Gloeothece verrucosa PCC 7822: one gene and its partner. Each later gene encodes a partner of the first gene's protein in a complex. Links are inferred from orthologs where the notes say so. Each region holds a gene or a part of one and is shown on either strand. Other genes may lie near its edges.

The links. Proteins that work in one complex are often made in the same cells at the same time.
Region 2: the proteins of secY (region 1) and secA are in contact, whole or in part, in a crystal structure (PDB 3DIN), measured with the Thermotoga maritima proteins. The link is inferred for Gloeothece verrucosa PCC 7822 from one-to-one orthologs. Residues at the interface, in WP_004081795.1 of Thermotoga maritima: Glu108, Gly109, Glu110, Glu111, Ala236, Glu237, Arg238, Arg239, Ile240, Thr241, Ile242, Gln243, Tyr244, Ala245, Arg246, Arg247, Val248, Thr249, Gly250, Arg251, Arg252, Val253, Tyr254, Gly256, Ala257, Ser258, Thr259, Tyr260, Leu261, Pro262; in WP_004082002.1 of Thermotoga maritima: Glu261, Ala262, Arg263, Lys300, Ala301, Arg302, Thr303, Ile304, Ile305, Leu323, Tyr324, Asp325, Pro326, Val329, Ser330, Tyr333, Ile336, Lys340, Phe345, Val349, Glu363, Phe364, Tyr374, Ser375, Gly376, Gly377, Glu393, Ile395, Thr482, Ser483.

What each region holds. Positions count from the first base shown.
Region 1 is NC_014501.1:5,485,173-5,488,103, forward strand. It holds secY (preprotein translocase subunit SecY), read right to left. Parts: upstream 2,161-2,931; coding sequence 841-2,160; downstream 1-840. Other genes in the region: CYAN7822_RS24630 (adenylate kinase), read right to left, coding at 95-658; rplO (50S ribosomal protein L15), read right to left, coding at 2,258-2,731; rpsE (30S ribosomal protein S5), read right to left, coding at 2,766-2,931. UniProt on the Escherichia coli protein: The central subunit of the protein translocation channel SecYEG. Consists of two halves formed by TMs 1-5 and 6-10.
Region 2 is NC_014501.1:2,390,174-2,394,845, reverse strand. The notes cover bases 1,320-4,672. They hold secA (preprotein translocase subunit SecA), read right to left. Parts: upstream 4,325-4,672; coding sequence 1,520-4,324; downstream 1,320-1,519. Outside these bases: CYAN7822_RS10500 (low molecular weight protein-tyrosine-phosphatase), read left to right, coding at 1-374; CYAN7822_RS10495 (response regulator transcription factor), read right to left, coding at 371-1,051. UniProt on the Escherichia coli protein: Required for protein export, interacts with the SecYEG preprotein conducting channel.

The DNA.
Region 1 (2,931 bases):
CTAGTGTATGTGATAATTAGCACAATTTGCCTAGTCTAACCAACCCACATTCACATATCTTAGCAAAGTTTCACTAATGAGTTCTAGGAATTTATTAAGCAGCTAGAATTTTTTTGAGAGAAATACTCACTTCTTCAGGGGAACGATTGCCATTAATTGAACTTAGATTTCCCCGTTGACTGTAATAATCAATCAAGGGAGCAGTTTGTGCATGGTAGACTTCTAGGCGGTGACGAATGATCGATTCTGTGTCATCTTGTCGTCCTCGTCCCAAAAGACGTTCAATTAAAATGTCTTCGGGAACTTCCAAATTAACCACCCAGACCAAGAATTGGTTGCCTTGTTCAAGTAAATGCTCTAAAAAACTCGCTTGGACAACCGTTCGAGGGAATCCATCTAAAATCCATCCTTTTTTGGCATCCGGTTGGCTCAGACGGTCTTCAATTAAATTTAACAGCAATTCATCAGGCACCAATTCTCCTTTGTCCATATAAATTTTAGCTTTAAGTCCTAAAGGAGTGCTTTGAGTGATGGCTTGTCTTAAAATTTCTCCTGTAGAAATATGGGGAATTTGGAGAGAATCCGCTAAAATTTCCCCCTGAGTGCCTTTTCCTGAGCCGGGTGGTCCTAAGAAAATTAATCCTGTCGGTTTGGTCATTACTTATTAGTCATGAGTTATTAGTCAGGAGTCAGTAGTCAGGAGTCATTAGTCATTAGTCATTAGTTTAGTAAGGTGATTAGTTATCGATTTTAGAAAATCAATGGTTGATTAAATCAAAATAACTACTCCTCAAGGACTGACTATTGACTATTGACTATTGACTATTGACTATTGATTATTTATTGTTTCACCATTCCCTCATAGCGTTGGGAAATAACATAAGTTTGAATTTGTTTAGCCGTATCAATAGCCACCCCAACGAGAATGAGTAAGGAAGTAGCCCCGAGACCTTGGAAGGTCGTCACACCTGTTGCTCCTTCCACGAGAGTAGGCACGGTTGCCACAATGCTCAAAAAGATAGCCCCTAAGAAAGTTAAGCGGTTTAATACCCCTTCAAGATAATTGCTGGTTGCTGTTCCTGGACGAATCCCGGGAATACTTGCCCCCATTTTCTTGAGATTTTGGGACATATCTTTCGGATTAACAATCAAAGAAGCATAGAAAAAGCTGAAGAAGAAAATTAGTAGCGAATAAAAAAGCACATAAATCCAACTTCCGGGTTGAAGATAATTCACAATCCGGATGAGAATTTGACTAAAAGTTCCTTCTCCAGAAACTGAACGCGCCAACTGATAGGGCAAAATCAACACTGCCGAAGCAAAAATAATCGGCATAACTCCACCCTGATTGAGTCGTAAAGGCAAATAGCTAGTTCTTTCTCGATAGAGTCTTCTGCCCACTTGACGACGGGCTGAAATAATAGGAATACGACGAGTGCCTTCTTGAACGAAGACAATGCCGATAATCATGATCAGAAAGACTAGCAGAAGAATCACCACTTGAGCGACTGCTTGGCGGCCTCCAGTTTGAGCATAATCAATGGTGTTTCCTAAAGTTTTTGGTAAAACAGCGACAATATTAACGAAGATAAGTAAAGAAGCTCCATTGCCAATGCCTCGTTCTGTGATTAACTCTGATATCCACATCACGAACATTGAGCCGGCTGTTAAAGCCAATACGGTTTCTAGAATTGGGATCGGGCTGCCGGCGATTACTCCGTTTTGCACGAGTAACCCTAGCGTTATGCCAAAACTTTGAATAATTGCCCAACCTAGAGCCACATAGCGGCTAATTTGCGATATTTTACGCCGTCCAGCTTCTCCTTCATTCTTTTGCAGGTCTTCTAAAGAAGGAATAGCCGCCGTGAGCAACTGCATAATGATGGAGGCGTTAATAAAGGGAAGAATTCCCAAGGCAAAAATTCCCAGGGTGGACAGACCGCCTCCTGTAAAAATATCCAAAATGCCCAGGGCTGGACTATTTTGAATAAAATCAGCAAATTTAGCCCGGTCTAATCCCGGTACCGGAACAAAAATACCAAAGCGAACTAAAATTAAAAGCCCAACGGTAACAAGCAGCCGTCCTCGCAGACCAGCCGCTTGAGCCATTTGCATAAAAGTTTCTTGAGCCGTAGGTGTTTTATCTCGACTGACGACCATGAAAGGCTACCTCTATTATTAGCTGTCAGTTATCTTGGGGTCATTTTTCAATGATTTATTAATTAATGATAACTGTCAGTTGATCATTTCTTCAGATTTAGGGAGCAACTGAGTCAGTTGACGGAGCATTTAAGAGTGCCCAAGACCCACCAGCCGCTTCAATTTTCTCTTTAGCCCCACTGCTAAAAGCCGCCGCTTTAATGGTCAGAGGAATAGTTAACTCGCCATGTCCCAGCACCTTAAGCGGTCCATCATTACTGGTAATAATTCCCGCCTCCATCAAACTCTCTAAACTCACTTCAGAATTAGCCGCCAGACCCGCCAATTTCCCCACATTAATGATGGTATATTCACGACGATTAACAATAGGAAAATGCTTTAACTTAGGCACACGGCGATACAAAGGCATTTGTCCACCTTCAAACCCAGGCCTAGTCCCAGTTCCCGAGCGAGATTTTTGTCCCCGCATCCCTAAACCCGCACTAGCCCCCTGTCCGGCAGAAATTCCCCGCCCAACGCGACGGCGACGTTTAGTAGCCCCTTTTTGAGGCGAAAGCTCGTGTAATTTCATGATATATTGCTCGTAAATTGCCTGTCTTAGCTGATTAGCTGTAAATATGTTCGATAGGAAGGTCTCTTTCCTTAGCCACTTCCGAAAAGGTCCGCAGCGTTTCTAGGGCATTAATGGCGGCTCTAGCATTATTGAGGGGGTTATCAGATCCCAACTGTTTAGCCAGAATATTCTTCACCCCGGCCAACTCCAGCACAGTT
Region 2 (4,672 bases), 3.1 Mb from region 1 along the record:
GTGATTCGGCAGGAACTTCTAATTATCATATTGGTGAGCCGCCTGATCGTCGTATGAATGCCGCCGCTAGTGGTCGAGGCATTCCGCTCAAGGGCAAAGCCCGACAATTTCAACCCTCAGATTTTGAGAATTTTGACCTAATTTTAGCGATGGACCGCGAAAATTATCGCGATATTCGGCGGCTAGATCCGAGTGGTCAATATCAAGACAAAGTTCGCTTAATTTGTGAGTTTGCGACTCATTATTCCATCAAAGAGGTTCCTGATCCCTACTATGGCGGACCCGAAGGGTTTAATCAAGTGATCGATCTGCTGTTAGATGCTTGTAGTGGCTTACTCGAGGAAGTCAAGCTAAAGGGCTTGCAAGAGCATTAATCAACGAGATGATGTTCTAGGGCAAAACGCACTAATTCTGCTCTATTATTGGTTTCGGTTTTTCTGAGTAAGCTACTAACATACTTTTCTACGGTTCTTGGACTTAAATGAAGTTGCTGGCCAATTTCCACGTTTGACAGTCCTTGAGCGAGTAATTCTAGCACTTGTTTTTCTCGTGCGGTTAACTCGGGTGGAGGATTGAGGGTAGGTAATTCGGGGAGTGGAGGAGGGGGTTGACTTTTTTTCAACTCAGCTTGTTTTTCTTGGAGTTGTCGGTTTTTATAACGCCATTCAGATTCCATAATCTGCGATCGCTCCAGGAGATTGCGAATTACCGCCCCAAGTTCCTCCATTTCAAAGGGTTTAGGCAAATAGACATCACAACCCGCTTGATAGCCGCGAATTCTTTCATGGGTAGTGCTTTTTTCCGTCAAAAATACTACCGGTAACAGACGAAATTCAGGACGTTGACGTACCTGGGCCACTAATTCATAGCCGTCTGTGCGCGGCATTTTAATATCGGATACTAACAGGTGGGGATGGTAAGTTTCTAACAGAGATAGGGCTTCCTGGCCATTTTTAGCAGTTACAACTGAATATCCTGACAGTTCTAGGTAATCCTTGACTGCCAGGCGAATTCCAGGGTCATCATCAGCAATTAAAATCAACAACGGCATATTAGAATCTGGAAGATGGCGAAGGAGAGCAGTATTTTTAGCCTATCATTCCCAAAATATTAAACGGTAACAGATTTTATTCTAATCTTATGCTAGATGAGCCGTTCACGTTAAGTAATCTCTAATCACATAAAATTTAAGCTCAACTAATATTAAAAAGAATAAGTCAATGAGCTACGCATAAAAGCTCACTTAAAAAATCGCTTTAGGGGTTAATTTATTATTTATTATATCGACAAAGTGAGAGAAACCGGTTAGGAATTCCGACAAATGAAAAAGCCCTTGAAAGTCTTGCCATGTTTCGACTTCAAAGGCTCTGTCTTTCTTCTCACTCCTCACACAATTAAAATATAATCTAGTTCTATTGTGGGCACATAGGAGTAAGTGACGCTTTAATGAGTGTCATATTCTCGGAAACTTTTTTAGTGATGTTAAAGTGGATTTTTCAACCCATTTCCTCACTCGAGTTTACACTGCTTGCGGCTGTCCTTGGGGTTTAAATTGGAACAGAGAGTACACCACATTGCGACGAATGTCAATCATCATTTCCAAGAACATTTCATAGCCTTCTTGCTTATACTCGATCAAAGGATCTTTTTGTCCATAACCCCGTAAGCCAATGGACTCTCGTAATGATTCCATGCCTTGTAGGTGTTCTCGCCAAAGGGTATCAATTTGTTGCAGGATAAAAAACCGTTCTGCATCTCGCATCAGTCCCGGACGAACATGATCGACTTCCTGTTCTTTAACGTCATAAGCTTTCCTCACCTCTTCATGGAGGAAATTCTTAATTTCAAAGACCGTCATATCTTCTATATCGGCGGGTTCGACATCCTGTAGCAGATAGACGAATTCTTTGACTTTACTGACTAAGGTGTTGAGGTCCCATTCTTCGGGGGGTAAGTCAGGGTTAACGTAAGCTTCGACAATTTCGTCCATCGTTTTTTCAGCATACTGTAAGACCTGTTCTTTAAGGTCTAGCCCTTCTAACACCCGCCGACGTTCTGCGTAAATGGCTTTACGTTGATTATTCATCACCTCGTCATACTCAAACACCTGCTTACGGATGTCATAGTAGTAAGTTTCTACCTTTTTTTGGGCCCCTTCTAAAGAACGGGTCAGCATTCCTGACTCAATGGGCATATCTTCTTCTACCTGTAAAGCTTCCATCAGCCGCGCCACTCGATCACCCCCAAAAATTTTCAGCAGGTTATCTTCTAAACTGAGGAAGAAACGAGTAGATCCGGGGTCGCCTTGACGACCGGCCCGTCCCCGTAACTGGTTGTCAATGCGTCGTGACTCATGGCGTTCTGTTCCAATGACGTGTAGTCCGCCGAGTTCTACCACTTCTTTATGTTCTTGACTGGTAAAAATTTCATATTCACCGCGTATCTTTTTATAAACTTGCCGCAGTTTTTGAATTACGGGGTCATCTGTGGGGGCATTTTCTGAGGCGATCGCAATTTTTTCCTCGGTTTCTAATTCGGCCAAACTTTGCTCGCCATAGTATTCCACAGCAATTTTAACGGCTTCTTTGAGGCCTTTAACGGTGGCTTCTGACAATTCAGTGGGGAAAATATCAGCAGACGCTTTCCAGGTTTTCACCTTCCTATCAGAGGCAAACCCTTGGGGACGACGACGACCTCCTAAACTGGGGACACTGACCGCTAATTCATCGTCATCGGGTCTGACAATTTTCGGCATCAAGTATTCCCGAATTTTCAAACGGGCCATATAGTCTGAATTTCCCCCCAAGATAATATCGGTTCCTCGCCCTGCCATGTTAGTGGCTATGGTGACAGCGCCTTTTCGCCCGGCTTGGGCTACGATTTCTGATTCCCGTTCTACGTTTTCAGGACGCGCATTGAGCAAGTTATGGGGAATTTCTTTCTCTCGCAGTAACCTAGATAAAAGTTCTGATTTTTCGACGCTGGTTGTTCCGACTAAGATCGGACGACCCATTTTATGCAATTCTTCCACTTCGTCAGCGACGGATCGCCATTTCCCCCCTTCCCCTTTATAAACGGCATCCGGCAGGTCGTAGCGTTGAGAGGGCCGGTTGGTGGGAATAATGGTTACTTGTAAGTTATAGACCTTTTCTAACTCGGTTTCTTCGGTTTTGGCTGTACCGGTCATGCCTGAGAGTTTAGGATAAAGCAGGAAGAAATTTTGATAGGTAATGGTGGCTAGGGTTTGGGTTTCCTGTTGAATTTCCACTCTTTCTTTGGCTTCAATGGCTTGGTGGAGTCCATCACTCCAACGTCTGCCGGGTAATACCCGTCCGGTAAACTCATCGACGATCACCACTTCGCCGTTACGGACGATGTAGTTCACATCTTTGAGGAAGAGTTCTTTGGCTTTGATGGCGTTAAAAATGTAATGGGCCCAAGGGTTTTCTTGATCGTATAAATCTTTAACACCTAAGAGTTCTTCGGCTTTTTTAAACCCGTCATCCGTCAGCAAAATATTGCGGGCTTTTTCATCGACTTCATAATCTCCGGGGCCGTCTTCTACTTCTTGTTTGACTAATTGTTTGACGATTTCGGCGGCTTGATAGTATTTTTCGGTGGGGCGTTCAATGGGACCAGAAATAATTAGAGGGGTTCTCGCTTCGTCGATTAAAATTGAGTCCACTTCGTCAATGATGCAATAGCTAAAGGGACGTTGTACCACTTCTGCCATCGAGGTGGCCATATTGTCCCGTAGATAATCAAATCCTAATTCACTATTGGTGGTATAGGTAATATCACAGGCGTAGTTTTTCTTACGTTCTTCTGGACTCATCCCCGCTTGAATTAAGCCCACACTCAGCCCGAGAAAACGGTGAACTTGTCCCATCCATTCCGCGTCACGACGGGCCAGATAGTCGTTAACAGTGACGATGTGAACGCCTTTGCCGGTTAATCCATTGAGATAAGCGGGTAAGGTAGATACTAAGGTTTTTCCTTCCCCGGTTTTCATTTCAGCAATTTGTCCTTTGTGCAACACGAGGCCCCCCATCAGTTGCACATCAAAGTGGCGCATCCCTAAAACCCTCTGTGAGGCTTCTCGCACAACGGCAAAAGCTTCCGGTAAAATTTCGTCAAGAATTTCTTCTATTTCGCGGTCATTGTTAGCTTTTTCCAATTGTTCTCTAAATTCGTCTGTCTTGCGCTTGAGATCGTCGTCTGATAATTTCTTGATCTCTTCTTCGAGCAGATTTGTTTCTGTGACGAGGGGTTGAAATTTATTGAGTTTACGAGTGTTAGGGTCTCCGAATAAAGCTTTCAACATAGCCGTTTTTTTATTTTTATGTTACCGTTGCCGCGCTTTCTGATTGAGAAAGTATAAATATATGTTAATTATTCTACCATTTTACGAGACAGCACACGGGAGTCGCTGCTTCTTCTGCGCTCTTTGCCGGAGTTGGGAGTCGGATGACTCTATTTTTCCTGAGCTTAACATAATTTCACAAAATCCTACAATTCGTGATTTTTAGTCGCAAATTGTAATAAGGCAGTGAGAAATTTTAGGGAATTTCTAGGCTATACTTAAAAATATACTTCAATGAGTATTTTTGCTGCAAAAAAAATCCACCAGAAAAATTAAAAAAACCTTAAACTTTGCTGGAGAAAAGATCGG